4 regions of the Pseudomonas sp. Z4-20 genome follow, and region 3 is predicted to be linked to each of the others. Evidence: predicted binding sites of a transcription regulator. Region 3 holds the regulator's gene; each other region holds the start of a gene.
What was found. Region 3 encodes FliA, which starts transcription of late flagellar genes. Its sites were predicted from a motif close to CTAAAGTTTNNNNNNNNNNNGCCGNTAA; they were not measured.
Positions count from the first base shown of each region.

Region 1: the regulator FliA is predicted to act here: its motif matches at 4,067-4,094, upstream of J3P82_RS12265 (methyl-accepting chemotaxis protein).
Region 2: the regulator FliA is predicted to act here: its motif matches at 4,365-4,392, upstream of J3P82_RS24005 (methyl-accepting chemotaxis protein).
Region 4: the regulator FliA is predicted to act here: its motif matches at 3,886-3,913, upstream of J3P82_RS14390 (methyl-accepting chemotaxis protein).

Region 1 covers NZ_CP071641.1:2,679,548-2,687,519, forward strand. Annotated here, with positions in the region: gene J3P82_RS12250 (hypothetical protein) at 97-561, opposite strand; gene J3P82_RS12255 (AAA family ATPase) at 1,003-1,527, opposite strand; gene pnuC (nicotinamide riboside transporter PnuC) at 1,524-2,087, opposite strand; gene J3P82_RS12265 (methyl-accepting chemotaxis protein) at 2,311-3,945, opposite strand; gene J3P82_RS12270 (undecaprenyl-diphosphate phosphatase) at 4,218-5,048, shown strand; gene J3P82_RS12275 (DUF1294 domain-containing protein) at 5,045-5,467, shown strand; gene J3P82_RS12280 (helix-turn-helix domain-containing protein) at 5,491-5,814, opposite strand; gene J3P82_RS12285 (peptidase U32 family protein) at 6,124-7,972, opposite strand, start outside.
Region 2 covers NZ_CP071641.1:5,259,170-5,267,141, forward strand. Annotated here, with positions in the region: gene ubiB (ubiquinone biosynthesis regulatory protein kinase UbiB) at 1-1,134, shown strand, start outside; gene hisI (phosphoribosyl-AMP cyclohydrolase) at 1,267-1,665, shown strand; gene J3P82_RS23980 (phosphoribosyl-ATP diphosphatase) at 1,658-1,990, shown strand; gene J3P82_RS23985 (twin-arginine translocase TatA/TatE family subunit) at 2,015-2,299, shown strand; gene tatB (Sec-independent protein translocase protein TatB) at 2,310-2,723, shown strand; gene tatC (twin-arginine translocase subunit TatC) at 2,720-3,517, shown strand; gene J3P82_RS24000 (16S rRNA (uracil(1498)-N(3))-methyltransferase) at 3,514-4,221, shown strand; gene J3P82_RS24005 (methyl-accepting chemotaxis protein) at 4,435-6,351, shown strand; gene J3P82_RS24010 (DUF6124 family protein) at 7,665-7,972, shown strand, end outside.
Region 3 covers NZ_CP071641.1:4,021,515-4,029,486, forward strand. Annotated here, with positions in the region: gene J3P82_RS18305 (chemotaxis protein CheA) at 1-840, opposite strand, end outside; gene J3P82_RS18310 (protein phosphatase CheZ) at 871-1,656, opposite strand; gene J3P82_RS18315 (chemotaxis response regulator CheY) at 1,675-2,046, opposite strand; gene fliA (RNA polymerase sigma factor FliA) at 2,218-2,961, opposite strand; gene fleN (flagellar synthesis regulator FleN) at 2,958-3,788, opposite strand; gene flhF (flagellar biosynthesis protein FlhF) at 3,905-5,254, opposite strand; gene flhA (flagellar biosynthesis protein FlhA) at 5,266-7,395, opposite strand; gene flhB (flagellar biosynthesis protein FlhB) at 7,521-7,972, opposite strand, start outside.
Region 4 covers NZ_CP071641.1:3,178,902-3,186,873, reverse strand. Annotated here, with positions in the region: gene J3P82_RS14400 (carbon starvation CstA family protein) at 1-1,605, shown strand, start outside; gene J3P82_RS14395 (YbdD/YjiX family protein) at 1,621-1,818, shown strand; gene J3P82_RS14390 (methyl-accepting chemotaxis protein) at 2,054-3,850, opposite strand; gene J3P82_RS14385 (DUF4212 domain-containing protein) at 4,093-4,359, shown strand; gene J3P82_RS14380 (sodium:solute symporter family protein) at 4,371-6,140, shown strand; gene J3P82_RS14375 (TonB-dependent siderophore receptor) at 6,382-7,972, shown strand, end outside.

The sequences.
Region 1 (7,972 bases), 1.3 Mb from region 3:
GCCCGTTCCCCTGAGGAACGGATATCGAACCCGTGATCGATACGCCGGTGAAATCCTTGAAACAAAGCCCCGTTATCGGGGCTTCGTTCCACGTGATTACATGCAGGCTTTGCAGCTGGCAGCAATGGCCATCGAGTGACTCGGCTGGTCGTCCACGCCGGTCGACACGTTGGCTTCGCCATTGCCAGAGACGTTGTTCACGGCGGCCCTGTTCAAGATCGCGTTCTTCCAGCCATCGAGAGTCAACACTTGCGGGGTGTTGTTGCCGACAAGTTCGAACGTGCCTGTGTCGGAAATCCTGCCGGCGTAATGGCCGCCGCCGTAGCCGCCCCGATGGTCCCAACCGCCGTCCTCCTGGTCGATCATTACACTACCGTCGTTGTCCTGTTCATCCAGCACTGTGGCCCCGGCGCCGGCGGTGCTGGGGGGCAATTGATCCTGCGACGCCCCTTGATGGTTGCAATGGCCGTTGCCGTTGCTGTTACCACCTGCCTGTGCAGCCATTGCCATGACAGCGGTGAGAGCGAAAGCCAATGGTTTTAGCGCCATTGTAGGTTCCATGGTGTGTCTCCTTGCATGTCGATGGTTAAGTGTGGGTGTTTTCTTATGTGCTGCGCCGGGTGAGTCGGCGCCCCCGGATGCGGTGTCAGCCAGGCGGGTTCCCCAGCCTGGCGCTCTGGCTCATCTGGATGACCCATTGGTTGCGGGGGAAGGCTTTATCTGCGATTTAGAGACCCGGCATGGGGAAGAGCAGGTGTTGTGCCGCTTCAGGAAAAGTACATGAATTCAATGGCTTGAAAGATGTGGAGGGCGCTCGTGGCGAAATCTGTCTCATCGCTGAGACAACCCTCGCGCGTGGCGAGGGGCCAGCTGCCATCAAATGGCTATGCTTAGGCCTTTACGCGGAGTGTTTCAGTGACTTGACAGTCATGGGCGCAATGATCGCAGGCGCGGCGGGGGTGGGGTTTGAGGCGGTCGTGATGTTTCAAGGATGAAACACGATCAGGCCTGGAGCAACCGGGACACGGCCGTGAGCACGTGCTCACGACGTTCTGCCCAACCGCCACCGATCTTCAGGAACGGTTGCCGATGGCGAACCAGCCAATCCTCCATCGTCTCGAAGAACATCACACGTTCGTCCAGCGCTGGCTGGCAGCGCAGGCCATCGCCGACCCATTCGACCTGCTCGGGGCTGAGCAGCAGGTGCAGATCGTAATGGCGCGCCAGCAAGGCCGGTTCGAGCCAGTCCGGGCAATCGCCGAAGAGGGTCCGGCTCCAGAGAATATTGCTCAGCAGGTGGGTGTCGAGGATCAGCAACGCGGGCTGCCTGGCGCGGGCCGCGTCTTCCCAGGCCAGTTGTCCGGTAGCAATGTCGGTGATGTCGGCCAGGCAGGTATCACGCTGGGTTCGTTGCATGAAATGGCGCACGTACTCATCCACCCGCACGCCACCGAAGTGCGCCTCCAGCTGCCCCGCCAACCAACTCTTGCCGCTGGATTCCGGGCCGGTCAGCACCACCACTTTCATGTGCGCAGTGCCGGGTCGGCGCGCCACTCCCGCCAGCCTTGCACGGCCAGCAGGGTGAACAGGGCATAGAGCGCGGCGGTAAGGTGCAGGCCTTTGTAGATGAACAGGCCAACAAAAATCACATCCAGGACGATCCACAGCGGCCAGCACTGCACGCGTTTGTGCGCCATCCACCATTGGGCGACCAGGCTGAAACCGGTGAGCGCCGCGTCGAGCCAGGGTTGGGCGGCATCGGTCCAGTGCGCCATGGCGCCTCCCAGCAGCAAGCTGCCCGCCGCCCCGATGGCCAGGCCCAGCAACACCGAGGGCCCGCCGAGGCGCGTCACCTGCCGCCCGTGATGGTGGCCGCCAGCGCGGGTCCACTGCCACCAGCCGTACAGTTGCAGCACGGCGTAGACCCCTTGCAGCAGCATGTCGGAGTACAACTTCACCTCGAAGAAAATCCAGCTGTACAGCAGCACCATGACCAAGCCGATCGGCCAGCACCAGGGATTCTGCTTGACGGTCAACCAGACAGCGATCACGCCGAGGGCTGCGGCAAACAGTTCAAGCCCGGACATGGTTGTTCCTTGGGGAAGTCGGAAAGGGCGGGGATTGTAAACGTAATGACGCGGGCAGCTCCAATACCAATGTGGGTTGGCGTGGCGAGGGAGCTTGCTCCCGCTGGGCTGCGTAGCGGCCCTTTGGAGCGCCAGCCCGGTCAAGCGGGAGCAAGCTCCCTCGCCACGGTGAATCACAACAGTGTCCAGTGAGCATCAGCCCCTATAGGCGCGCTGACTACTCTTAGACCCGAAACTGCTTGAGCAGCCCGTTGAGCTGTTCGCTCAGCCCTTTGAGGCGCGCGCTGGCCAGGCTCGACTGTTCCGCCGCCACCGCGGTGCTGTGGGACAGGCCAGCGGCCTGGGTGACGTTCTGGTTGATGTCTTCCACGACGTGGGCCTGTTGCAGGGTGGCACTGGCGATAGAGGCGTTCAGGCTGTTGAGGTTGCGCAGGGCCTGGCCGATGGCGTTAAGGCTCGCGCCTGCCAGGCCGGCCTGCTCGATGGTCAGTTGCGAGGCGCGGCTGCTGTCACTGATGACTTTCACGGCGGCTTCGGAGTGATTTTGCAGACGCTCGATCATGGCCTGGATTTCGGCGGTGGATTTTTGTGTGCGCTGGGCCAGCAGGCGCACTTCATCGGCCACCACGGCAAACCCGCGGCCCTGTTCACCGGCGCGAGCGGCTTCGATGGCCGCGTTGAGCGCCAACAGGTTGGTCTGCTCGGCAATCGAGCGGATCACTTCCAGCACGCTGCCGATCTGGGTACTTTCGCTGGCCAGGGTGCGGATCACTTCCACGGCCTGGTCGATGGTCTGGGAGAGGCGGTCGATCTGCTGCAAGCTGCCATCGATATTGATCTGGCCTTGCTGGGCCTGGGATTCGGCGTCGCGCATTTCGCTGGCGGCGTGTTCGGCGTTTTTCGCCACGTCCTGCACGCCGTAGGTCACTTCGTTGATGGCGGTCGCCACCAGTTCCATTTGTTGCGACTGTTGTTGGCTGCGCTGCTGGGCTTGCGCGGCGTCGTTGCCCAATTCGCTGGACGACTGGCCCAATTCACTGGCCGAGACCTGCAACTGGCTCACCACTTGGCGCAACTTGGCGGTAAAGGCGTTGAAGTGCCGCGCCAGTTGGGTGACCTCATCCTGGCCATTTGTATCGAGGGTGCGGGTCAGGTCGCTCTCGCCGCTGGCGATGTTGGCCATGGCGTTTACGGTTTCCTGTAGCGGACGGACGATGCTGCGCACGATCAAGGTCAAGAACAGGCTCATGATCAGCGTGATCGCCAAGCCGATCAAGGAGGCCTTGATCATCTGGGATTGGAACTCGGCCTGCACGTCATCCACGTACACACCCGAGCCGATGATCCAGCCCCAGGGCTCGAACAGCTTGACGTAGGAGGTCTTGCCGACGGGTGCTTCGGCTCCCGGTTTCGGCCAGAGGTAGTTGATCATGCCGGCGCCCTTGGCCTTGGCGATGGCGACCATCTCGTTAAACAGCGCATAACCGTTCGGGTCACGGATCGCCGAGAGGTTCTGGCCTTCGAGTTTCGGGTTGGTCGGGTGCATGACCATGACCGGCGTCAGATCGTTGATCCAAAAATAGTCAGTCTGGTCATAACGCAGGCCGCGCACCGTGCTCAGGGCTTGCTTCTGCGCCGCCTCGCGGGTCAGGGTGCCGGCGGTTTCCAGCCCATGGTAATAGCTCAGCACGCCACTGGCGGTCTGGACCACATGCTCGGTTTTCTCATACTTGGCCTGATACAGATCCGTGTGGATCTGCTTGAGCATGAACGCGCCCAGCGTGAACAACATCACGATGGACACGATCAGGATGAGCCACAAGCGTCGGCTGATCGATACATTGCGCAAGCTATTCATACGCTGTCACTCCGGTTTTCTTATTTTTGTCATAAACGACGATGGCACTTTAACGCTCGGTACCTGCCCGTGGTTGACCTGGGTCATGACGCGGCAGCGTTATCAGGGCTTGTCTGATAGGATTTCGGCCCCGCAGCGCAAAACCTGAGCCCGTTCTGATTTTTCATTGGTTTTTTTTGAAAGGTCGCGGTTATCGTGCAGCCGCTGCGTGCACCTGCGTACCGCTTGAATATTGATAAGGCCTGAACGAACGGGTCTTTTTTGGGGGATGAATGGATTTGTGGACTGCCTTTTCGGCACTGATTCTTGGCGTGGTCGAGGGCCTGACGGAGTTCTTGCCGATTTCCAGCACGGGGCACCAGATCGTGGTCGCTGACTTGCTGGAGTTCGGTGGCGAGCGTTCGATGGCGTTCAATATCATCATCCAGCTCGGGGCGATCCTCGCGGTGGTCTGGGAATTCCGGCGCAAGATCTTCGAGGTGGTGCTGGGCTTGCCGACCCAGCCCAGCGCCCGCCGGTTTACCGTCAACCTGCTGATCGCGTTTTTCCCCGCCGTGATACTCGGCGTACTGCTTGCCGACTGGATCCACCATTACCTGTTCAATCCGATCACCGTCGCCGCGGCGCTGGTGCTGGGTGGTTTCGTGATGCTCTGGGCCGAGAAACGCCAACACCGCGTGCACGCCGAAACCGTGGACGACATGACGTGGAAGGATGCCCTGAAGGTCGGCCTGGCCCAGTGTATCGCAATGGTTCCCGGCACCTCCCGCTCCGGAGCGACCATCATCGGCGGCCTGCTGTTCGGCCTGTCGCGCAAGACGGCCACCGAGTTTTCGTTCTTCCTGGCGATGCCGACCATGGTCGGTGCCGCGGTTTATTCGGGCTACAAATACCGCGAACTGTTCGTCCCGGCGGACTTCCCGGTGTTCGCCATTGGCTTCGTCACGGCGTTTATCTTTGCCATGATCGCGGTCAAGGGGTTGCTGCGCTTCATCGCCAGCCACAGCTACGCGGTGTTCGCTTGGTATCGGATCGCGTTCGGCCTGTTGATCCTGGCGACTTGGCAATTTGGCTGGGTGGACTGGACATCGGTCAAACCATGAACGATTCAAGCAGGCGCGCCGCGCGTCAAGCCGGCGGGCCCGTGCAGAACCTGCGATTGAAACTGGCTGTGTTTGCGTTGCTCTGCGCCTTGCCATTGTCCGGCTCGCTCTTGCTTGGGCTGCAAGGCGAATCGTGGGTGCCGATGGTCGCTTATGGCATCGTCAGTGCGGTGGCATTTTCGTTGTACTGGAACGACAAGCGCAAGGCTCGCTTCGACGCCTGGCGCACGCCGGAGAACGTGCTGCATGCCGTGGAACTGGCAGGCGGCTGGCCCGGCGCGCTGCTCGCCCAGCAGATGTTCCGCCACAAGACCCGCAAGGTGTCGTTCCAAGTGGTGTTCTGGTTCATTGTGTTGCTGCACCAGGGATTCTGGATCGACCAATTGTTCTTGGGTGGTCATCTGTTGGCATGGGTCTAGACCTCTAAGGGCGGGCTGCCCCGTTATTGCTGGTAATCCACCCGTTCATCCTCAGCCAGGATGCGAATGTTACGTCGCTCCATGACAATCAACCCACCATCCACCAACCGATGCAGAATCCGTGAAAAGGTCTCCGGCTGGATGCCCAGCTTCGAAGCCACCAGCCGCTTCGACACTTGCAACACCACCTGACCATCCCGTGGGTCGCCCTGATGCATCAGCGTGCTGTTGCAAGGCAGCCGCTTGAGTACGGCCAGGTTGCACACGTCTTCGAAAACCCGTTCCGGCAATTGGCTGAACAGATGATGACGACGCAACAGTAGAACGATGGAAGGGTGGGTCAGCATGGCGTACCTCCGCGTGCCGTCATGGTAGGGGCCCTGGGCCTCGTCGGCCTATGCCTCGGCAGGCTTACCTCGGAAGCGGGATGGGAGGCGGTCGATCCAGTTTGTCATTGCTGGTGCAAATCCGGTGGCGAGGGGATTTATCCCCGTTGGGCTGCGAAGCGGCCCTCAAACCAGACAACTCGGTGTGCCAGGAAAATTGAGTCCACTGCGATAGGACTGCTGCGCAGCCCAGCGGGGATAAATCCCCTCGCCACAAATGAATGTAGACGCCATTCCCCCTGGGGAATGACGTCCAGCGTGCGCCCGGACTCAATGCGTTCCGCGAGGAATCGTCTTGAGCAGATCTTCCGCGCTGATGTAGCCAACCACCGGCTGCGCCGTACTGCCGGGCAACGGCAGGTCAAGGATATGCCCCTTGATCTTGCCGACCACGTGCATCTCGCAGGGCTTGCAGTCGAATTTCAGCGTCAGCACTTCATCACCGTGGATCAGCTGCATCGGCGCGACCTTGGTGCGCACGCCGGTGACGCCCTTGGCCTGTTTGGGGCAGAGGTTGAACGAGAAGCGCAGGCAATGCTTGGTGATCATCACCGGCACTTCGCCGGTTTCCTCGTGGGCCTCGAACGCCGCGTCGATCAGCTTGACGCCGTGGCGGTGGTAGAAGTCGCGGGCCTTCTGGTTGTAGACGTTGGTCAGGAACGACAGGTGCGACTCCGGGTACACCGGCGGCGGGGTGGTTTCTGCCTTGCGCCCGCCCCGTGGATGGGCGGCGACGCGCGCCGCGGTCAGGGCTTCGATGACCTCGCGACGCAACGCCTTGAGCTGGGAGTTGGGGATGAAGTACGCCTGGGGCGCATCCAGCTTGATCGACGTGGCGTGGTATTCGGTGGTGCCTAGTTGGCCAAGCAGGTCTTGCAGTTGCTCCAGGGCCTGCTCTGGTTTGTTCGCCAGGCCGAAGGGACCGTCGAGGGCAACGCTGGCGCGGATACCTTCTTCGCTGGTGGCGGTCAGCTCCAGACGCTCTTCGCCCAGCCGAGCGACCCAGGCCAGGCCCACGCGGCGCTCGGCGGACGTCTTGAGCAGCGCCTGCTGCCAGTTGTGGTCGAGGTTGCGATTGAGCGGATGGTTGGGGCGCAACTGATGCATGCCAGTCGGCATCTCGTTGGGCTCGACGCGGTAGCGGTAGCGCTGCTTGCCGTCCTCATCGAGAAACTCGCCCTTGGGCTCAGCGATGTTGGCGCGGAAACCGACGACTTCACGCTTGACCAGTACGTTGAGCCCGTCGCCGTTGGACAACGGATCGAAAGTCACCACTTGCAGGTCGCGCTTGCCGACTTTTTCCACCACGCCCACCGGCACGCCGGTGAAGGTCGGCGAATCGAAGGCGCCGATGTCGATCTTGCGTTCGCTGACGAAATAGTCGGTGCTGCCACGGTGGAAGGTCTTGTCCGGGTCCGGCACGAAGAAATGCGCGGTGCGGCCGCTGGAGGCGCGGGCCAGGTCCGGGCGGTCTTCGAGCACGTCGTCCAGGCGCTGGCGATAGTAGGCGGTGATGTTCTTCACATAGCCCATGTCCTTGTAGCGTCCTTCGATCTTGAAAGAACGCACGCCGGCCTCGACCAGGGCGCGGATGTTGGCGCTCTGGTTGTTGTCTTTCATCGACAGCAGGTGTTTTTCGTAGGCGACCACCCGGCCCTGGTCATCCTTCAAGGTGTAGGGCAGGCGACAGGCTTGGGAGCAATCGCCACGGTTGGCGCTGCGCCCGTTTTGCGCGTGGGAGATGTTGCACTGGCCGGAGAACGCCACGCACAGCGCACCGTGGATAAAGAACTCGATGGCCGCGTCGGTCTCGTCGGCGATGGCGCGGATTTCCTGCAGGTTCAGCTCGCGAGCCAAGACCAACTGGGAGAAACCGGCCTGGTCGAGGAATTTCGCCCGGGCGAGGGTGCGAATGTCGGTCTGGGTACTGGCGTGCAGCTCGATCGGCGGAATGTCCAGCTCCATCACCCCCAGGTCCTGGACGATCAACGCATCGACGCCCGCATCGTACAACTGGTGGATCAGCTGGCGGGCCGGCTCCAGCTCGTTGTCGTGCAGGATGGTGTTGATCGTGGTGAACACCCGGGCGTGGTAGCGATGGGCGAACTCCACCAGCCCG
Region 2 (7,972 bases), 1.2 Mb from region 3:
GGCCTCAAGCCGATCATCGCCCAGGACCTGGCCTGGCTGTTCATCCTCGCGCGCGCCGCCGAGAGGGTGTCGGCCGATGCACGCCTGCTGCACCCGGTGGACGTGGTCCAGGACTACGAGAAAACCATCTTCGACGAACTCGATCTGCTGCGCGAAGCCGCCAACGCCAGCCAGTTGCGCCGCAACTTCGAAGGCTCGCCGCTGCTTTACGTCCCGCAAGTCTATTGGGACTGGTGCCGGCCGAAAGTGTTGGTGATGGAGCGCATCTACGGCATCCAGGTCACCGACCTCGCGACCCTGGCCGACCAGCGCACCGACATGAAACTGCTCGCCGAACGCGGCGTGGAGATTTTCTTCACCCAGGTGTTCCGCGACAGTTTCTTCCACGCCGACATGCACCCGGGCAACATCTTCGTCAGCACCGTGCAGCCGTGGAGTCCGCAATACATCGCCATCGACTGCGGCATTGTCGGCAGCCTCACCCCCGAGGACCAGGATTACCTGGCCCGCAACCTGTTCGCCTTCTTCAAGCGTGACTACCGCCGCGTCGCCCAGTTGCACATCGATTCGGGCTGGGTGCCGGCCGAGACCAAGCTCAACGAGTTCGAAGCGGCGATCCGCACGGTGTGCGAACCGATCTTCGAAAAACCGTTAAAAGATATTTCATTCGGCCAGGTGCTGATGCGCCTGTTCCAGACCGCGCGCCGCTTCAACATGGAAGTTCAGCCGCAACTGGTGCTATTGCAAAAAACCCTGCTGAACATCGAAGGCCTGGGCCGCCAGCTCTACCCAGATCTGGATCTCTGGAACACCGCACAACCATTCCTCGAGCGCTGGATGCGCGAGCGGATGAGCCCGAAGACCTTGCTGGGCAACGTGCAGAGCCAGTTCGAACAACTCCCGCACCTGGCCAACATGACCCGCGACCTGCTCGAGCGCATGTCCCAGCCCCACGCCCACGATCCCGCGCCACCGTGGAAACGCCGTCGGGACGACTGGTTCCTGCGCCTGCTCGGCGCGGCCCACCTGGGTGGCGGCGCGGTGCTCGCGGCCGGTGGCCCACTGAGCGAACTGGGTCATTGGCCCGCCGGCATCATGGTGGCCGTGGGTTTGTATCTGGTCGTTCGCCGATAGCCGGATTGAGCTGCAAGCGATAAGCTGCAAGCCGCAAGTGCGTGGGTTGTACCTATCTACTTAAGCACCACACAGAATCGCTTTTACTTGCAGCTTGAAGCTTAAAGCTTGCAGCTGCCGTCAGGACCCAAAATGAAAAACTGGCAGGACGAGATCAAGTGGGACGCTGACGGACTGGTTCCGGCCATCGCCCAGGATCACAAGACCGGGCGCGTGCTGATGATGGCCTGGATGAATCGCGAAGCGCTGGCACTGACCGCCGCCGAGAACCGCGCCATCTATTGGTCACGCTCCCGTGGCAAACTGTGGCGCAAGGGCGAGGAGTCCGGGCACGTACAACACTTGCACGAGATGCGCCTGGATTGCGATGGCGACGTCATCATTTTGATGGTCGAACAGGTTGGCGAAATCGCCTGCCACACCGGCCGGCGGAGCTGCTTCTACCGCGTCTTCGAGAACGGCGACTGGAAAACCGTCGACCCGGTGCTCAAGGACCCGCATGCCATTTATCCAGGACATTCCCATGAGTGACACCTTGACCCGCCTGGCCCAGGTGCTGGAAGAGCGCAAAGGCGCGGCCGCCGACAGCTCCTATGTCGCCAGCCTGTACCACAAGGGCTTGAACAAGATTCTGGAAAAGGTCGGCGAAGAATCGGTCGAGACCATCATCGCCGCCAAGGACGCCGCCATCAGCGGCGATTGCAGCGACGTGATCTACGAGACCGCCGACCTGTGGTTCCACAGCCTGGTCATGCTGGCCCAACTGGGTCAGCACCCGCAGGCTGTACTGGATGAACTGGACCGTCGCTTCGGTCTGTCCGGGCACGTCGAGAAAGCCTCGCGCCCGTCCGCCTGATCAATTTTTGAGAGGAGTAGCCACATGGGTATCTTTGACTGGAAACACTGGGTCGTCATCCTGGTTGTCGTGGTGCTGGTATTCGGTACCAAGAAACTGAAAAACCTCGGCACCGATGTCGGCGAGTCGATCAAGGGCTTTCGCAAAGCCATGAACGATGACGAAAAACCGGCCGACACCACCGCCCAGGCCCAACCGGTACAGCCGGCCCAACCGGTGCACCCGCAAGCCGCCCAGCCCGTGAACGCACCGAATACCATCGACGTGCAGGCCCAGAAAGTCGAAGAGCCAACCCGCAAAGACTCGTGAGCACTGACTAATGTTTGGGATCAGCTTCACTGAACTGCTGCTCGTCGGCCTCGTCGCCCTGCTGGTACTGGGCCCCGAGCGCCTGCCGGGTGCTGCGCGCACCGCCGGTCTCTGGATCGGGCGCCTGAAGCGCAGCTTCAATGCGATCAAACAGGAAGTTGAGCGTGAAATCGGTGCCGACGACATTCGTCGGCAACTGCACAATGAACACATCCTCTCGCTGGAGCAGGAAGCGCGGAAGATCTTCACACCGACCCAGCAGGAACCGACGCCGGTCCAGCCCGTCGCCGAGCCGACCATTGCTCCCCAGGCACCGGCTGTCGAAGCTGCGCCAGTGGCCGCTGAACCGGCAAAACCGGTTGAACCGGCGACCACGACGACTGCGACTCCCCACGATCCTACTTTGCCGCCGCGAGCCCCATGAGCGATATCCCTGAAAACGACCAGCCGATGCCGCTGGTATCGCACCTCACCGAGTTGCGCACCCGCCTGCTGCGTTGCGTCGCGGCGGTTTTCGTCATCTTCGCCGGGCTGTTTGCCTTCACCCAGCAGATCTACACCTTCGTCTCCACGCCGCTGCGCGAGTATTTGCCGGTAGGCGCGACGATGATCGCCACCGACGTGTCATCACCGTTCCTGACGCCGCTGAAGCTGACGATGATGGTCTCGCTGTTCCTGGCGATCCCGGTGATCCTGCATCAGATCTGGGGGTTCATCGCGCCGGGCCTGTACAAGCATGAGAAACGCATCGCCGTGCCGCTGCTGGTGTCGAGCATCCTGCTGTTCTACACCGGCATGGCCTTCGCCTATTTCTTCGTGTTCCCATTGATCTTCAAGTTCTTCGCCGCCGCCACCCCGGCGGGCGTCGAGATGATGACCGACATCACCAGCTACCTGGATTTTGTCATGACGCTGTTCTTCGCCTTTGGCGTGGCGTTTGAAATCCCGGTAGCGGTGGTGTTGCTGGTGTGGATCGGCGTGGTGGACGTTGCGTACCTGAAGAAGATCCGTCCCTACGTGATCATCGGTTGCTTCGTGGTCGGCATGATCCTGACCCCGCCGGACATCTTCTCCCAGACCTTGCTGGCCGTGCCGATGTGGCTGCTGTTCGAGATCGGCATCCTGTTCGGCGGCCTGGTGCGCAAGCGCCGGGAAGAAGAACCCGAAGTCCAGCCCGTGGACGACCACAACGACCAGCCGCCAGCAACCCAAGCGTGAACCTGCTGCTGCTCGAAGAGGCCGATTTCATCGGGCCGGACCGGGTCATCCTGAGCGATCGCCGGTTGACCCACATGCAGGAAGTCCACCGCAGCGCTGTCGGCGACAGCCTGCGGGTCGGGCGCATCGGCGGGCTGATGGGCTCGGCCCAGGTGCTGCGCCTGGAGGCTCGCGAAGCCGAACTGCAAGTGACCCTCGACCAGACGCCGCCCGCCAAATTACCGTTGACCCTGGTGCTCGCCCTGCCGCGTCCGAAAATGCTCCGGCGAGTGTTCCAGACCGTTGCGACCATGGGTGTGCCGCGGGTGATCCTGGTCAACAGCTATCGCGTGGAAAAGAGTTTCTGGCAGACGCCGTTCCTGGAACCAGAAGCCATTCGCGAGCAGCTGGTCCTGGGGCTGGAGCAGGCCCGGGACAGCGTATTGCCTGAAATCATCATCGAAAAACGCTTCAAACCCTTCGTCGAGGACCGGCTGCCGGCCATCGCGGACGGTACCCTCGGGCTGGTCGGCCATCCCGGCAATCACCCGCCCTGCCCGCGCGCGCTGACAGGACCAGTGACCTTGGCCATCGGCCCGGAAGGCGGCTGGATTCCCTACGAGATCGACCTGCTGGGCAAGGCCGGTCTACAGCCGGTGCAGCTCGGCGAGCGGATCCTGCGGGTCGAGACCGCCGTTACAGCCCTGCTTGCACGGCTGTTCTAACGAGCTAGTTGCTCTCCTGTGGCGAGGGAGCTTGCTCCCGCTCGGCTGCGAAGCAGTCGTAAATCCTTGGCCCCCAGGTGGCCGCTTCGCGACCAAGCGGGAGCAAGCTCCCTCGCCACGAAAAGACCCACCGCGTCTATTTTCTACAGATCCCGCCAAAGTCGCCGATACAGTCCCCATAAAACCAATTCAACGCTCCAAGGGAGTATCAGCATGTTCCGGTGGCTTGCCCAGGGTCTGGGAAATGTAAGCGTTAATCGCAAACTCGGTGCAGGCTTCGGCCTGGTGCTGTTCCTTACCTTGATGATCGCGTTCACCGGTTGGTCCGGCCTGGGCAATGTCATCAGCCGGGGTGACAAGCTGGGGTTCATTGCCAGTCTCAACGACTTGAGCAAAGACTTGAACCTGGCCAGCATCGACTACAACACCACGCGAGGCGAGAAAGGGCCGCAACAGGTCAACGATCTGCTTGGCAGGCTAGAAGCCGGGCTGAAAACTGCTCGTGATTCGATTGAGCAGCCGGCTGATGTGGCGCTGATCGACACACAACTGGCTGCCGTTGCCGAATATAAAAGCGCCTTCGCCCAAATGACCAGCGCCACCGTCAACCGCGAAGACGCCCGCAGCAAGCTGGGCGCCAGCGCCGATAGCGCCGTGGCTCGCGTCGCCGAGGTGGAAAAAGCGCTGTTGCAAGGCGGCGACGTCACCCAATTCAACAGCGTGGTGGCCCTGAGCAAAGCGATCCAACAGGCCCGTTATCAGGTTCGCGGCTACACCTACAGCGGCAAAAACGAAGCCCAGCAGCCGGCCATCGATGCAATCACCGATGCCCTGAAACTACTGGCACGCTTGCCAGCCCAGTTGCCTGAAGAGCATGCCGATAGCCTTCAACAGGCCAACGACTCGTTCAATCTCTACCGCGCCGCAGTCGCCCAGTTCCGTGACTCGCAGATCGATAACGCCGCCGCGCAGCAGCGCATGGCTGAGCAAGGCCAAGTGCTGATCGATTCCAGCCAGAAGCTGACCGTGTCACAGACAGCCGTGCGCGACCACGACGTCGCCCAAGCCAAGATGCTGCTGATAGTGGCGGCCGCGCTGGCCCTGCTGTTCGGCGTAATCGCCGCCCTGCTGATTACCCGTCAGATCGTAGGCCCGCTGGATGAGACCCTGAAGGTGGCAGAACGCGTCGCCGCGGGCGACCTGACCCACAACCTCACCTCCGAACGCCGCGACGAACTCGGCCAACTGCAACGTGCCATGCAACGCATGACCGTAGGCTTGCGGCAGTTGATCGGCGGTATCGGTGAAGGCGTCACCCAGATCGCCAGCGCCGCTGAACAGCTCTCGGCGGTGACCGAACAGACCAGTGCCGGGGTCAACAGCCAAAAGATCGAGACCGATCAGGTCGCCACCGCCATGCATGAAATGACCGCCACGGTGCAGGAAGTGGCGCGCAACGCCGAGGAAGCCTCCGAAGCCGCCGTCGCCGCCGACCAACAGGCCCGCGAAGGCGACAAAGTCGTCGGCGAAGCCATCGCCCAGATCGAACGCCTGGCGCGGGAAGTCGGTAACTCCACCACCGCCATGGGCGATTTGAAGCGCGAAAGCGACAAGATCGGCAGCGTCCTGGACGTGATCAAGTCCGTGGCCCAGCAAACCAACCTGCTGGCCCTCAACGCCGCCATTGAAGCCGCCCGTGCCGGTGAAGCCGGACGAGGCTTCGCCGTGGTAGCCGATGAGGTCCGCAGCCTGGCCCAGCGCACGCAGAAGTCCACCGAAGAAATCGAAGAATTGATCGTCGGCCTGCAAAACGGTACCGAACAAGTCGCGACCATCATGGAAAACAGCCGCAGCCTGACCGACAGTAGCGTCGAACTGACCCGCCGCGCCGGTGGTTCGTTGGAGAACATCACTCGCACGGTTTCGGCGATTCAGTCGATGAACCAGCAGATCGCTGCGGCGGCTGAGCAGCAAAGCGCCGTGGCTGAAGAGATCAACCGTAGCGTGCTGAATGTGCGTGATGTGTCGGAGCAGACGGCGTCGTCCAGTGAGGAGACTGCTGCTTCCAGTGCTGAGCTGGCGCGGTTGGGGGTTCATTTGCAGACGTTGGTGGGGCGGTTTCGGGTTTGATTCGGGTGTTGATGTTGGGTGTATATCCGTTATCTAGGTAATGGCTACTTAGGGTTTCGCCCTTACGGCGAGTCACTTTCGAAAGGCGCGAAAGTAACCAAAGCGCCTCTGCCCCACCACTTGGCACCTCGCTTAGGCTCGGTGGGCCCTCACTCCGGCATTGCTCCGTGGGCCCACCGCGAAGGCCCATCCATGGGCCAGCGCGGCTACCTCGGCATCCATGCCGAGGTGCCCACTGCGCAATACCTGCGTTCGGCCAGCGTGGTTAACGGGGCGCCGAGATCAACGTCCACCACGAGGCGGCCTTATAGCCGACCTGTTTCTTTGGTGACCGCGTTTCCATGTGGGACCCGAGCTTGCTCGCGATGGCGGTGGGGCTATGAGCTGGCCTTCGCTTCCCACATGGAAAACCATTTTCCTAAGCAAACAACAAACCCGTGGCGAGGGAGCTTGCTCCCGCTCGGCTGCGCAGCAGTCGTAAAAAACCACCCTGCTTTTTTCCAGATACACCTTGGAGAATGGTTTTGGGGCTGCTCCGCAACCCAGCGGGAGCAAGCTCCCTCGCCACAGGGTTAATGCCGCCATCTACGCAAATTGTCGAATGTGCAGGCTGTTCGCGAACAAACCCATTCCGACAGGATGAACGCGGTCACCTAGAGACAGGTCGGCTTTCAGGCCGCCTCGCGGCGGACGTTGATCTCGGCGCCCCGTTAACCACGCTGGCCGAACGCAGGCATTGCGCAGTGGGCATCCCGGCATGGATGCCGGGATAGCCGCGCTGGGCCATGGATGGCCCTTCGCGGCGGGCCCACGGAGCAATGCCGGAGTGAGGGCACACCGAGCCTAGGCGAGGTGCCAAGTGGTGGGGCAAAAGCGTTTTGCTTACTTTTACGCTTCATAAAAGTGAGTCGCTGTAAGAGCGAAACCCTAAGCAGCCGTTACCTAAATAACGGATACACACACAAAAACACCCACGTCCCACAATCCGTCATCCCAAGGCTACGACGTCTTGCGCCATTGCCTACAACTACGCCAGAATCCGCCGGCTTGTGCGCCTTGACTCTGGGCTCTAACGTTTGCGGGTCGCTGTCAGTTCAGCGATCGGGTTTAGCAGCCTGGACAATCCTAGACGTACGCTCTCCACATGCGTGAGCAGGCTTCAGCGCCTGCGCATCTATGTCATGGCGGTTGTGCGTGGGAGACCTTCGGGTCTGCCGGGTTCTAGGGTCCCGGTCTGCTAACCCGCGTACAGTCGCCACCCTCCTCGTTTAGCAGCGATATCTGGCGGCTCCATAACCCTAGGAGCGACAACCATGTACAAGGTCACACCCAACCCACCAGAACCAGAAACCGATCCCAAGAAACTCCAGGAAGCCACCGACCGCGCGCTCGATTACTACCTGAAACCCGAACAGAACAAACCCAGGAACAAACAACCGTCAGACCCGCTCTTCACCGTCGTCGACGGCATCGACACCGAAAGCCTGCTGGCCAACCTCAGCGAAACCCTGGCCTCAGCCGATGCCATGATCAACGACCTTGCATTCGACCTTGAAGGCTCCCGGCGCCAAGTTGCGCTTGGCATCTTGCAACTGATCGAGCTGAGCGGTTTGCTGACAAA
Region 3 (7,972 bases):
GATCAGGTCGCTGCCAGCTGCCGCGGCGGCTGGCTTGGCCGGGGTCGGCGCGGAAGCGATGGCCGAATCCAGCGCATCGACGGCAAAGGTTCCCTTGCCATGCAGTTGATCGAGCAACGCCTCGAATTCATCATCGGTAATGTCGGAATTATCGCCAGCCGCCTTTGGCGCGGCCGGGGCCGGGGTCGCCGGGGCTGCGACGGCATCGGCAGCAAACTGACCCTTGCCGTGAAGCTGGTCGAGCAGCGACTCGAACTCGTCGTCGGTAATTTCATCGCTGGCAGCTGCGCCGGTGGCTTGCGCAGCAGGCGCGGCCGGAGCCTCAGCCTGGGCCTTGACGGCGCTCAGCGAGTCCAGCAGCGATTCGAATTCATGATCGGTGATGTCACCCGATGCCTCGGCAACCGGCTCTTGAGCCACAGGTTCGGCAGGCGCGGCTTCGTCAGCCGATTGCGGCTCGGCCAGGCGTGCCAGCGCGGCGAGCAACTCAGGGGTGGCAGCGGTGACCGGCGAGCGCTCACGCACTTCGCTGAACATGCTATTGACCGCATCCAGCGCTTCGAGCACCACGTCCATCAGTTCCGAATCAACGCGACGCTCACCCTTGCGCAGGATGTCGAACACGTTCTCGGCAATGTGGCAGCACTCCACCAGCTCGTTGAGCTGGAGGAAGCCGGCGCCTCCTTTTACAGTGTGGAAACCGCGAAAAATTGCATTGAGCAGGTCCGCATCATCAGGTCGGCTTTCCAGCTCGACCAGTTGTTCGGAAAGTTGCTCTAGAATCTCGCCGGCCTCAACCAGGAAATCCTGAAGGATCTCTTCATCGGCGCCGAAGCTCATTAATGGCTGCTCCTAAAATAGGGCTAAAACTCAAAATCCAAGGCTGGACAGCAAATCGTCCACATCGTCCTGACCGGACACAACGTCTTCTCTTTTATCGGCATGAATCTGCGGACCTTCACCCTGAGAGAGATGTTTTTGTGGATCTTTTTCAGCAAGCATCGCTTCACGGTCGTGTTCGATGCCCGCAAAGCGGTCGACTTGGCTGGCCATCAACACCAGCTTGAGCAAATTGCTTTCCACTTCGGTGACCAGTTGGGTCACGCGCTTGATTACCTGACCGGTCAGGTCCTGGTAATCCTGGGCCAACAGAATGTCGTTGAGGTTGCTCGCCACGGCACGGTTCTCGGTGCTGCTGCGCGTCAGGAAACCGTCGACCCGACGGGCCAGCTCGCGAAACTCTTCGGCGCCGACTTCGCGACGCATGAACCGACCCCAATCGGTGCTCAACGCCTGGGCTTCATCACTCAGGCCGTTGACCAGGGGGGTTGCGCTTTCCACCAGGTCCATGGTGCGGTTGGCCGCGGCCTCGGTCAGCTTGACCACATAACCCAGGCGCTCGGTGGCGTCGGTGATCTGCGAGACTTCCTCGGCCTGTGGCATGTTCGGGTCGATCTGGAAATTGACGATCGCACTGTGCAGTTCACGGGTGAGCTTGCCGACTTCCTGGTACAGACCTCGGTCACGGGTCTGGTTGAGCTCATGAATCATTTGAACCGCATCACCGAAGCGGCCCTTTTCAAGGCTGTCGACCAGTTCGCGGGCATGTTTTTTCAGGGTCGATTCGAAATCGCCCATTGAAGATTCGTTGTCCATAGCTCCCCCGTGGCGCCGTTAACCGATGCGTTCGAAGATTTTTTCGATCTTCTCTTTCAACGCCTGGGCCGTGAAGGGTTTGACCACATAGCCGTTTACACCGGCCTGGGCCGCTTCGATGATCTGCTCGCGCTTGGCTTCGGCAGTCACCATCAGCACCGGAAGGTGCTTGAGTTTTTCGTCGGCGCGCACGTGGCGCAGCAAGTCGATACCGGTCATGCCAGGCATGTTCCAGTCAGTCACCAGAAAGTCGATGCTCCCGCTGTTGAGGACGGGAATGGCAGTGATGCCATCGTCGGCCTCGACCGTGTTGGTGAACCCGAGGTCACGCAACAGGTTTTTTATGATCCGCCGCATCGTTGAGAAGTCATCAACGATGAGGATTTTCATGTTCTTGTCCAATTCGACCTCCAAGCAGTCTTAAACGCGCCCAGCACCTGGACGCGCCATTTCAATCAATTCCGGCATAACACTCGACAACGGTCTGGAGCACAACGGATGAGACTGGCCCGGCACACACATGCCGGGCCAGCCCCGCTCGCAGCGTCCCCACACTGCCCGTCAGCGCGCTCGCCACTCCCCCAAACGCCCCCGCAAGCGGGCCGCGCACTGGCTGTGTAACTGGCTGACCCGTGATTCGCTGACCCCCAGGACCTCACCGATTTCCTTGAGGTTCAGCTCTTCGTCGTAGTACAGCGCCAAGACCAGTCGCTCACGTTCCGGCAAATTGGCAATCGCTTCCGCCAGCGCGCTCTGGAAACGTTCATCTTCCAGGTCACGCGACGGCTCCATGTGAGCACTCGCGTTATCCTCATGCAGCCCTTCGTGTTCGCCGTCCTGCAACAGGTCGTCGAAACTGAACAAGCGACTGCCCAAGGTATCGTTCAAAATCCCGTAATAATCATCGAGACTCAACTGGAGTTCGGCCGCAACCTCGTGATCTTTAGCGTCACGTCCGGTTTTAGCTTCGATAGCGCGGATCGCGTCACTGACCATGCGGGTGTTGCGATGCACCGAACGGGGTGCCCAGTCGCCCTTGCGGACTTCATCGAGCATCGCTCCGCGAATACGGATACCGGCATACGTCTCGAAACTGGCGCCCTTGCTCGCGTCGTATTTATTCGACACTTCGAGCAAGCCGATCATGCCCGCCTGGATCAAGTCTTCGACCTGGACACTGGCCGGCAGGCGCGCCAGCAAGTGATAGGCGATACGCTTGACCAGGGGCGCGTAACGCTCGATCAATTCGTATTGGGCGTCCCGTGCCGATTTTTTGTAGAGATGGTTGTAACCGCTGGCTGTCATAACACGGGCCCTGCTGTTTGTTGCACGAGACGCTCGACGAAAAATTCCAGATGCCCGCGTGGGTTGGCCGGCAAGGGCCAGGTATCGACTTTCTGGGCGATTGCCTTGAACGCCAGCGCGCATTTGGAACGTGGAAAGGCTTCATAAACGGCACGTTGCTTCTGGACGGCCTTGCGTACGCTTTCGTCGTAAGGCACTGCGCCGACGTATTGTAGGGCGACGTCCAGGAAGCGATCCGTGACCTTTGTCAACTTGGCGAACAGGTTGCGTCCTTCCTGCGGGCTCTGGGCCATGTTGGCCAGGACGCGAAAGCGGTTCATGCCATAGTCGCGGTTAAGCAATTTGATCAGGGCGTAGGCATCGGTGATGGACGTCGGTTCGTCGCACACCACCAGCAGGACTTCCTGGGCGGCGCGCACGAAACTGACGACCGAGTCACCGATACCGGCGGCCGTGTCGATCACCAGCACATCGAGGTTGTCGCCGATGTCGCTGAAAGCCTGGATCAGGCCCGCGTGCTGCGCCGGTGTCAGGTGAACCATGCTCTGGGTGCCGGAGGCCGCCGGCACGATGCGAATCCCGCCCGGCCCCTGCAGGAGCACGTCGCGCAGTTCACAGCGACCTTCGATCACGTCCGCCAGCGTGCGCTTGGGTGTAAGCCCCAGCAACACGTCGACGTTCGCCAGGCCCAGGTCGGCGTCCAGCAGCATGACCCGTCGGCCAAGCTCTGCCAGAGCCAGGGACAAGTTCACTGACACGTTAGTCTTCCCGACGCCACCTTTGCCGCCGGTCACCGCGATCACCTGTACGGGATGCATGCTGCCCATGTTCGTTCTTTACCTTGTCTTACTTAGACGGAGGCCACATTACTGGCTGCGCGTTCACATATGGAACAATGCATGGCAGACCATCGATGTAGGTACAAAAAATATTCATGATTACCTCAGCCGACCTGCTTGGTCGGGCTGTGGTAGATATCAGCGAACATGTCAGCCATGGCTTCTTCGCTGGGTTCTTCCTGCATTTGCACACTCACGGCACGACTGACCAGTTGATGACGGCGCGGCAGATGCAAATCATCCGGGATCCGCGGCCCGTCGGTCAGGTAGGCCACCGGTAGTTCATGACCGATTGCCAGGCTCAACACCTCGCCCAGGCTTGCCGTTTCGTCCAGCTTAGTCAGGATGCAGCCGGCCAGCCCGCAGCGTTTGTAGCTGTGGTATGCGGCGGTTAGAACCTGTTTCTGGCTGGTGGTTGCCAACACGAGATAATTCTTTGACTTGATGCCACGCCCGGCCAGGCTTTCGAGCTGCATGCGCAGGGCCGGATCGCTGGCTTGCAGGCCGGCGGTGTCGATCAGTACGACGCGCTTGCGCATCAAAGGCTCCAGCGCCTGGGCCAGGGATTGGCCCGGATCCACATGGGTCACCGACACATTGAGGATCCGGCCCAGGGTCTTGAGTTGTTCCTGGGCGCCGATGCGGAAACTGTCCATGCTCACCAGGGCGATGCTCTGAGCGCCGTACTTGAGAACATAGCGAGCCGCGAGCTTGGCCAAGGTGGTGGTCTTGCCCATGCCGGCTGGGCCGACCATGGCGATGACACCGCCCTCTTCCAATGGCTCTACTTCCGGCGTGGCGATCATCCGCGCCAAGTGGGCGAGCAACATGCGCCAGGCCTGGCGAGGCTCTTCGATGCCATTGATCAGCGCCAGCAGGTCCCGCGACAACGGGCCGGACAGGCCAATGCGTTGCAGGCGACGCCACAGGTTGGCCTGGGCCGGACGGCTGCCTTGCAGTTGGTTCCAGGCCAGCGAGCCGAGCTGGACTTCCATCAGCTCGCGCAAACTGTTGAGTTCGAAACGCATCGAGTCCAAGGCGCGTGGGTCAACGCCCGCCGCTGGCGCTGCCTGCATCGGTGCCGGACGACGCGGCTCGGCCAAGGCTGGCTCGATCAGCGGTTCGGCAGCGGTCAACGGCAGGCCGGCAGTCAATGGCTGACCGGCGAACAATTGGCGATTGGTGCCCGCGCTGCCGTCGCCTTCGCTGCTGCGCAGGCTCAGTTCGGCCTGGGCGCTGGCGATGCGCGACTGGGTCTTGCGCAGCTCATCCTCGAGTTCCATGTTCGGAACCCGTGGGGCCAGCGCCGACAGTTTGTAATCCAGAGCTGCCGTCAGCTCGACACCGCCGGCGATACGACGGTTACCGATGATGGCTGCTTCAGCGCCCAGTTCGTCACGAACCAGTTTCATGGCCTGACGCATATCGGCGGCGAAAAAACGCTTCACTTGCATAAACCACTACCTCAGCCGTTGGGCCCTACTGTCGCAACGATGGTCACTTGCTTGTTGTCCGGTATTTCCTGGTACGCCAGCACATGCAGCCCCGGGACCGCGAGGCGCCCGAATCGCGAGAGCATCGCGCGAATCGGACCGGCCACCAGCAGGATCACTGGTTGGCCTTGCATCTCTTGCCGTTGGGCCGCATCAATCAACGAACGTTGCAGCTTCTCGGCCATGCTTGGCTCCAGCAGAACACCCTCTTCCGAGCCTTGTCCTGCCTTCTGCAAACTATTGAGCAATATCTGTTCCAACCTTGGCTCCAGAGTGATCACAGGCAGCTCGGACTCAGTGCCTACAATGCTTTGGACGATTGCGCGGGATACGCCGACCCGCACCGCAGCCACCAAGGCGGCGGTATCTTGACTCTTCGAAGCGTTGTTGGCGATCGCTTCGGCAATGCTGCGAATGTCGCGAACCGGGACTTGTTCGGCCAGCAGCGCTTGCAACACCTTGAGCAATTGCGAAAGTGAAACCACGCCCGGCACCAATTCTTCTGCCAGCTTCGGCGAGCCCTTGGCCAGTACTTGCAGCAATTGCTGGACTTCCTCGTGGCCGATCAGCTCGCTGGAGTGCTTGTACAAAATCTGGTTCAGGTGAGTCGCGACCACGGTGCTGGCGTCCACCACGGTGTAGCCGAGGGACTGGGCCTGGGCTCGCTGGCTGATTTCGATCCACACCGCTTCCAGGCCGAAAGCCGGATCCTTGGCGGTAATGCCGTTGAGCGAACCGTAGACCTGCCCCGGGTTGATCGCCAGCTCGCGGTCCGGGTAGATCTCGGCTTCGGCCAGGATCACGCCCATGAGCGTCAGGCGATAGGCGCTGGGTGCCAAGTCGAGGTTGTCGCGGATGTGCACGGTGGGCATCAGGAAGCCCAGGTCCTGGGACAGCTTCTTGCGCACGCCCTTGATCCGCGCCAGCAGTTGACCACCCTGATTGCGATCGACCAATGGAATCAGGCGGTAGCCGACTTCCAGGCCGATCATGTCGATCGGCGTCACATCGTCCCAGCCCAGTTCCTTGGTTTCCATGGCGCGGGCCGGCGACGGCAGCAGTTCCTGCTGACGCTTGACCTCATCCAACGCTTGGACTTTCTGCACGTTCTGCTTCTTCCAGAACAGGTAGGCGCCACCGGCAGCCAGGGCAGCCATGCTCAGGAAGGAAAAGTGCGGCATTCCCGGCACGATACCCATCACCGCCATCAAGCCGGCGGCCACGGCCAACGCCTTGGGCGACGCGAACATCTGACGGCCAATCTGCTTGCCCATGTCTTCGGAGCCCGAAGCACGGGTCACCATGATCGCGGCAGCTGTGGATAACAACAGTGATGGCAATTGCGCCACCAAACCGTCACCGATGGTCAGCAAGGCGTACACCTTGCCAGCGTCACCGAAGGTCATGCCATGTTGGAAGATACCGACGGCCATGCCGCCGATCAGGTTGATGAACAGAATCAGCAGGCCGGCAATGGCGTCACCGCGCACGAACTTGCTGGCACCGTCCATGGAACCGTAGAACTCGGCTTCCTGGGCGACTTCAAGACGACGGGCCTTGGCCTGGCCCTGGTCGATCAGGCCGGCGTTGAGGTCAGCATCGATTGCCATTTGTTTGCCGGGCATCGCGTCGAGGGTAAAACGTGCGCTCACCTCGGAAATCCGCCCGGCACCCTTGGTCACCACGACGAAGTTGATGATCATCAAAATCGCGAACACCACGATACCGACCACGTAGTTACCGCCGATTACCACCTCGCCGAAGGCCTGGATCACCTTACCAGCGGCTTCGTGACCTTCGTGACCGTGGATCATGACAACCCGTGTCGACGCTACGTTCAGCGCCAGCCGCATCAGCGTAGCTACCAGCAGAATGGTTGGAAACACTGCAAAATCCAGCGGCCGCAAGGCGTATACGCAGACCAGCAACACGACAATCGACAAGGCGATGTTGAACGTGAAGAACACGTCCAGCAAGAACGGCGGCACAGGCAGCATCATCATGGCGAGCATGACCAGCAGCAACAGCGGCACGCCCAGATTACCCCGGCTGAGGTCTGCTACGTTGCTGCGCGCATTGCTGAGTAACTGAGAGCGATCCACCAAAATTCCCCGTTCCTGTGAAGCAAACTTTTGACGCCCTGAAGGGGCTCAGGCGGGGTATTGCAAGAAGCCTTCCAACTTTTGTAGGAGGCTAAAATAGAAAGGTTTGAAGGGTGCCGACCGACTCAGGAATCGCGCCGCAGATCCGGCGGAATCGGCAAATCCTTGAGCGGATCGGGGCGCTTGCCCTTGCCGGCGCGGTGCTGGCGAATCTGGTAGACGTAGGCCAACACCTGGGCGACGGCCAGATACAGGCCACCCGGGATTTCCTGGTCAAGCTCAGTGGAGTAGTAAATCGACCGCGCCAACGCCGGGGATTCGAGCAGCATCACTTCATTGGCCACGGCGATCTCACGGATCTTCAGCGCCAGGAAATCGCTGCCCTTGGCCAGCAACACCGGTGCGTTGCCTTTTTCGGGGTCGTACTTGAGCGCCACGGCGAAATGGGTCGGGTTGGTGATGACCACGTCGGCGTCGGGGATGGCCGCCATCATTCGTCGCTGGGACACTTCGCGCTGCAACTGACGGATCCGCTGCTTGACTTCGGGCTTGCCTTCTTGCTCCTTGTACTCGTCGC
Region 4 (7,972 bases), 840 kb from region 3:
CGCGAGGAAATGGGCCGCATCCCCGGCACCATCGCGCTGTTCGGCTGCTTCCTGATCATGATCATCATCCTCGCGGTGCTGGCGCTGATCGTGGTCAAGGCCCTGGCCGAGAGCCCATGGGGCATCTTCACGGTGATGGCGACCATCCCGATCGCGATGTTCATGGGCATCTACATGCGCTACATCCGCCCGGGCCGCATTGGTGAAATCTCGCTCATCGGCGTGCTGTTGCTGCTGGGTTCGATCTGGCTGGGCGGGCAGATTGCCGCCGATCCGGTCTGGGCCAAGGCCTTCACCTTTACCGGGATCCAGATCACCTGGATGCTGATCGGCTACGGTTTTGTCGCCGCGGTGCTGCCGGTGTGGCTGATCCTGGCGCCACGGGACTACCTGTCGACCTTCCTCAAGATCGGCACGATCATCGCCCTGGCGATCGGCATCCTGGTCACCATGCCCGAGCTGAAAATGCCGGCGCTGACCCAGTTCACCGACGGCACGGGACCGGTGTGGAAGGGCGGTCTGTTCCCGTTCCTGTTCATCACCATCGCCTGCGGCGCGGTCTCGGGCTTCCATGCGCTGATCTCCTCGGGCACCACGCCCAAGCTGCTGGATAACGAAACCAACGCGCGCTACATCGGCTACGGCGGCATGCTGATGGAGTCCTTCGTGGCGATCATGGCGATGGTCGCCGCCTCGGTGATCGAGCCGGGCGTGTACTTCGCCATGAACAGTCCGGCGGCGATCGTCGGCGGTGACGTGGTGACCGTGGCGCAAACCATCAGCGGCTGGGGTTTTGCAATCACCCCCGAGGCGTTGCAAGCGGTGGCCAAGGACATCGGCGAGACCACCATCCTGGCTCGCGCCGGCGGTGCGCCGACCCTGGCGGTGGGTATCGCGCAGATCTTGCACTCGGTGTTGCCGGGTGAGAACACCATGGCGTTCTGGTACCACTTCGCGATCCTGTTCGAAGCGCTGTTCATTCTGACGGCAGTGGACGCCGGCACCCGTGCCGGACGGTTCATGCTGCAGGATCTGCTCGGCTCGTTCGTGCCGGCCCTCAAGCGCACCGAATCGTGGACCGCCAACCTGATCGCCACCGCCGGCTGCGTCGCGCTGTGGGGTTACTTGCTGTACCAGGGCGTGATCGATCCGCTGGGCGGCATCAACACCTTGTGGCCGCTGTTCGGCATCTCCAACCAGATGCTGGCCGGTATCGCGCTGATGCTCGCCACCGTGGTGCTGATCAAGATGAAGCGCCAGCGCTACGTCTGGGTCACGCTGTTGCCGGCGAGCTGGCTGTTGATCTGCACCACCACCGCAGGCCTGATCAAGCTGTTCGACGCCAACCCGGCGATCGGCTTCCTGGCCCTGGCGCGCAAATACAACGATGCCCTGGCCGCCGGCCAGATCCTGGCCCCGGCCAAGAGCATCGAGCAGATGCAGCACGTGGTGTTCAACGCCTACACCAACGCAACGCTGACGGTGTTGTTCCTGTTCGTGGTCTTCAGCATCCTGTTCTACGCGCTCAAGGTCGGCATCGCCGCCTGGGGCACGAAAGAACGCACGGACAAAGAAGCGCCATTCCAGGCCCTGCCGGACGCTTGATCGAGGATTGCAACGATGTTCAATGACTTGAGTCGCCTCGGTAAATACCTCGGTCAGGCCGCGCGCCTGATGGTCGGCATGCCCGACTACGACAACTACGTCGAGCACATGCAAACCAAGCACCCGGATAAACCGCTGATGGACTACGAGGCGTTCTTCCGCGAACGCCAGGAGGCCCGTTACGGTGGCAAGGGTGGGCCCAAGTGTTGTTGAGTTGAGGTAAATCCTGTGGGAGCTAGCAAGCTCCCACAGTTGTTTCTGGGGTTCTCAAGGTTTGCATACGCCACAAATCCCCTGTGGCGAGGGAGCTTGCTCCCGCTGGCGTGCGAAGCAGGCCCCAGCGTTTCTTCAGGCCGACCGCATCGGCCGGTTTTGCGACTGCTGCGCAGCCGAGCGGGAGCAAGCTCCCTCGCCACGGGGCAGTTGTCTGGCTTGATTGCTTTATGAATCAGTCCGCCAACAACACCGCCGCATCGAAGCCCACCCGCAAGTTACCCCAGTGGCGGCCGCCGAAGAAGAAGGGTACGTCGATCTCGGTCATGATTTCCCCAGTGTCGCGCAGGTAGGTCTGGAGCAGGAAGCGCTGGACGTTGCCCGCCGCGCGCAGGCCGATCGGGTCGTTGAAGATCCGCTTGTTGCGGCACACCGGCAAGTCCACCGTGCGGTCGCCGGTCGGGGGCTTGGAAACCCAGCTGTTGTTGACCGGGCAATAGCCCTTCGTATCGACAATGAACGAGACCTTGCCGCCCGGCGTGCTGCGGGTGAGCTTGTCGCATTCCTCTTGGCAGGCCCGGGCAAAGCGCTCGGTGTAGCTGGTCAGGTATTGCTTGGGATCGGTGCCCGGAACCAGTTTGTAACTCTGATCGAACAGGTTGAGGCCCTCGTCTTGCAACGCCTGCAGACGCACCTGAAGCGTGTCGCGGCATTGGCTGGCGCGGGTGATGGCGGCGTCCAGCTTGCCATGGCCGAGCACGAAGCGACCCAACAAGGTCTGGACCTTTTCAGCAACGCCGGACAGGTCGCGAGTAGCCGTCGCCGATTGCTGCATACGCTGGTCGATGGACTGGCTATCGGCGTGGATTTGGGTGACCCGTTCGTTGATGCCGGTGTTGGTGTCGGCAAACTGCTGGATGTGGTCGGCGATGTCGGCGAGCTTGCCGTTGGTGGATTCGAAGTCGACGATCATGCTTTCGAAATGACCAGACGCGCGCTCCACGACTTTCTGGGTTTCCCGGGCGCTGTGGCTGATCTGGGTGGTCTGCTGGTGGGTCGAGCTGACTTCCTGGAGCATCGCGTCGATGTTGCGCGAAATGTCGTCGGTGGCGCGGCTGACGTTCTGCGCCAAGGTGCGCACTTCATCGGCCACCACGGCGAAACCACGGCCGCTTTCCCCGGCTCGCGCCGCTTCAATGGCGGCGTTGAGGGCCAACAGGTTGGTCTGGGCGGAGATCTGCTGGATCAGGCCGACAATCGACTTGATGCTCGAGGAGCGCTGGTTCAAGGCGTCCACCAGCGTAGCGAATTCGCCGAGGCTGGTGGAAATCTCGCTGATGTTGCCGGTCACTTCCAGCAGCTCGGCGTAGGAATCACGGGCCATGCTCAGGTTCTGCGCGGTGGTCCCTGAAATACCCTGGGTCTGGCGCGAGACCTCTTCGATACGGCCCACGGCGGTGTTGCTCTGGTCCATCACTTCCTTGGCGAAGCGTGCCTGGTGGGTAGCGCTGTCGCTGGAGTCGCTGATGTTCTTAAGCGAGCGGGCCGACTCGACGGCGATGTGCACAGTCAATGCCTGGACGTTACTGATGATCTCGCGCTGCTTGGCCAGGAAGCGGTTGCAAGTCGCGGCCAGGGTGCGGATCTCGTCGTGGGTCACCAGCGGCAGGTCCTTGGACAAATCGCCCTCGCCATTGGCGATCTCTTCCAGGGCCTTGGTCATGGTGATAACCGGACGAACGATGAGGTGGCGGAAGTACCAGACCATGAAACTGATCATGCCCAGCGTCAGGAACGCGCCGAAGAGCAGGGCATGGGTGAGGCTGTCGAGCCGATCTTCGATTTGTCCCAGCAAAGCGCCATCCAGTTGAGCGGTGCGCAACTGCAGGACAATGTCGGCGCGTGCACTGAGGGCCACCCAATACAGCAGACCACTGACCAGCACCAGCAGGAAAAGGCTTGAAAGCTTTTTCGTGAGGGTATCGAAAAACTGCATTTCGATAGACTCGTACAAGGCCTTTAACGTCTGCATCACTGCTCCAGGGAAAAAAAAGATTCGATGGCATACATTCGACCGATAGCGCCAAAGCTTTAGTACATTTGGGCTATTTGATATCACTTCGGTAATTCTGCTGTTCATGGGCTTTGCAGGCGATGGGACAGGGATGTCAATACCAGTAGCAGTGGATTAGACGAAAGTCGTACTAGCGCCTTGCCCAGCGACTGCTACGGTTTGAAAGGGAAAACAATAAAAACAAAACGGGAGGCCCCTCCATGTCCACTGAAAAGCAACAGGCTGCGCGTGCCTACTGGACGGAAAACCTACGCTGGATGCTGGTGCTGCTAGCCATCTGGTTCTTGGTGTCGTTCGGCTTCGGCATTTTGCTGGTTGATGTACTCAATACCATCAGCTTCTTTGGTACGCCCTTGGGGTTCTGGTTTGCCCAGCAAGGGTCCATTTATGTCTTTGTGGTCGAGATTTTCTTCTATGTCTGGAAGATGAATCAGCTCGATCGCAAATATGACGTTCACGAAGACTGAGGCCGATGAGCATGGATACCCAAACCCTGATCTACCTGTTCGTCGGCGCCTCATTTGCCCTCTACATTGGCATTGCAATCTGGACGCGGGCCGGCTCCACCAGTGAATACTACATTGCCAGTAAAGGCGTACATCCCGTACTCAACGGCATGGCCACGGGCGCCGACTGGATGTCGGCCGCCTCGTTCATTTCCATGGCGGGGATCATCGCTTTTGCCGGCTATGACGGTTCGGTCTACCTGATGGGATGGACGGGCGGCTACGTGCTGCTTGCGATGTGCCTGGCGCCGTACCTGCGCAAATTCGGCAAGTTCACCGTGCCCGAGTTCGTCGGTGCGCGTTATTACTCGCAGACGGCGCGGGTGGTGGCGGTGATCTGCGTGATTTTCATTTCCTTTACTTACGTGGCGGGGCAGATGCGCGGTGTGGGCATTGTCTTTTCCCGTTACCTGGAAGTGGATATCAACACCGGCGTGATGATCGGCATGGCCATCGTGTTCTTTTATTCGGTGTTGGGCGGCATGAAAGGCATCACCTATACCCAGGTGGCGCAGTATTGCGTGATGATCTTTGCCTACATGGTGCCGGCCATTTATATCTCGATAATGATCACCGGTAATCCGATACCGCAGTTGGGCTTCATCAGCGAAGTGACCGGCTCGGGGCAGAGCGTGATCGAACGGCTGAATGGCCTGGGCGCCGAGTTGGGATTCACCGCCTATACCGACGGCACCAAATCGACCACCGACGTGTTTTTCATCACCATGGCGCTGATGGTCGGGACTGCGGGCTTGCCCCATGTGATCGTGCGTTTCTTTACCACGCCCACCGTACGGGATGCGCGCAAGTCGGCGGGCTACGCATTGCTGTTCATTGCCATTCTCTACACCACCGCACCGGCCGTCGCGGCCTTTGCTCGCACCAATCTGCTGACGTCCATCCCCAATATCAGTTACTCCACCGCGCCGAGCTGGTTCAAGGCCTGGGAAAATTCCGGACTGATTGCGTGGGCGGACAAGAACAACGACGGCATCATCCAATACGGCCCGGGGGCGGCTTTGGTTGGCGCGCCGAGTTTTACCGGCGAGCGCGGCGCACATGAGCAGCGATTGCTCAAGAACCAGGTCTCGCCGGTGGCCAACGAACTGTATGTCGACAACGACATCATGGTCTTGGCCAACCCTGAGATTGCCGGTCTGCCGGGGTGGGTGATCGCATTGATCGCCGCCGGTGGCCTGGCGGCGGCGCTTTCGACGGCAGCGGGGCTGTTGCTGGTGATCTCCACCTCGATTTCCCATGACCTGCTCAAAAGCAACATCATGCCCAGGATCAACGAAAAGCAAGAGTTGCTCGCGGCACGTATTGCCGCCGGCGTGGCGGTGTTGATTGCCGGATTATTCGGCATCTATCCCCCGGCATTCGTTGCACAGGTGGTTGCGTTCGCCTTCGGGTTGGCGGCGTCTTCCTTCTTCCCGGTCATTGTCATGGGGATCTTCTCCAAACGTATGAACCGCGAAGGCGCCATCGCCGGGATGATCGTCGGGCTGACCTTCACATTTACCTACATCGTCTACTTCAAGTTCATCAACCCGACGATGAACACCGCTGAGCATTGGTGGCTGGGTGTTTCCCCTGAAGGCATCGGCACCTTGGGGATGCTCCTCAACTTCCTGGCTGCGGTGGTGGTGTCACGCTTCACCGCGCCGCCACCGGAGCACATCCAGCACCTGGTCGAGGACATCCGCGTACCGAGAGGGGCCGGTGCCGCCATCGACCACTGACCGGTCGCAAGCCCGCCACTGAATGGGGGAACAACAAACAAGGGCGCCGGAGTGATCCGGCGCCCTTGTTTGTATGGGGTGACCTTGAGGCGAAAGTGTTTACTGGGAATAATTCTCAAAGTATATTCACTCTCATTCACATTCCCTCCCTCCAGAGTGCAGCGTCTTGAATCGTTCCACCCCTCTCGTTTACCGCAATGCCCTCGTCAAATGTGTTTTACCCGCGCTGTCCTGCTGTTTCATGGCCAGCCCCTTGAGGGCGCAGGACGCTCTCGAACTGCCCACCACGGATGTGCAAGGCAGTCGGATCATTCAGGACGAAGGCTACACGGCATCGCAAGCCAGCACGGCGAGCAAGAGCGATGTACCGATCAAGGAGGAGGCGCAGTCAATCAACGTGGTGACCCAGCAAACGCTGGCCGATTACCAGGTACGCTCGCTGGATGAGGCAATGAAGTTCGTCAGCGGCGTCAGCCAGGGCAACACCCTGGGCAACTCCCGGGACTCGCTGGTCAAGCGCGGGTTCGGCACCAATGACGACGGCTCGATTTTGCGCGACGGTGTGCGCTCGAACCTGGGCCACAACTTCAGCGCCACCACCGAGCGGGTCGAAGTGCTCAAGGGCCCGGCGTCGATGCTCTACGGCGCGCTGGAGCCCGGCGGGTTGATCAACGTCATCAGCAAGAAGCCCGAATACGTTCAGAGCACAACATTGAGCGGTTCCGCCTACAGCGAAGGCGGCGGCACCATGGCCCTGGACACCACCGGGCCGCTGGGCGACACCGGCTTGGCCTATCGCCTGGTCGCCGAGCGCGGCCATGAGGATTACTGGCGCAACTACGGGGTCAACGAAAGCACCCTGGTGGCACCGTCTTTGGCCTGGACCGGCGAGCGAGCTTCGTTGAATTTGAGTTATGAGTACAACGAATATTCCAATCCGTTTGACCGCGGGACGATATTCACCGATGGGCATCCGGCCGACATCGACTATGACAAGCGCATGGATGAACCTTGGGCCAAAAGTGTGGGGATTCGTGAGACGGCTACCGCGCGGTTCGAATATGAGCTGAGCGATGCCTGGAAAACCCGCGTGACTTATGGCTGGAACAATGACCGATACAGTCTTTCGCTTGCGCAGCCGCGTATGTCCGGCAATGTCCTTCAGCGTGCCGCCAATGGCGCGCATTATGACGATGAAACCCGCTACGCCAGTTGGGATTTCATTGGCAAACAGGAACTGTTCGGCCAGCGTCATGACCTGTTGATCGGCGTTGATAACCAGGTCTCCGATCAGTTTCGTGGCAAGACCTTTCGTGGAGCTTTCCAAGCAGGCTTTGACCCCGCGGCACCGGTGTACGGTGGATTGGGAGAGCCGAGCAGAGTCAATGCTGTGCAAAGCAACTTGAGCAACAAACTGACCTCCAGTTCGGTGTATCTGAAGGACAACTGGCACTTGGATGATCGTTGGATTCTAGTGCTTGGGGGGCGCTATCAGCATTACGATCAGTTCAGCAAACAGGGGTCGATTAAGCCTGTAACAGTTCGCGACGACAACGGCGATGCGTTTGTGCCGTTCCTGGGCCTCGTTTATAAAGCTACCGAGGAGCTATCGTTCTATGGCAACTACAGCCGCTCGTTCAAGCCGAACGATACCGTCGATAAAAACCTTGCAACCTTCAAACCGGAAGAAGGTCGCAGCTACGAGATCGGCGCAAAATACGATCCGCTGCCGGGCTTGAACATCAATCTTGCCTTGTTCGATATCGTCAAAAAGAACGTCGTGACCACCGTTGACGATGTCTCCGAGGCCGCCGGCAAAGTCGGCTCCCAGG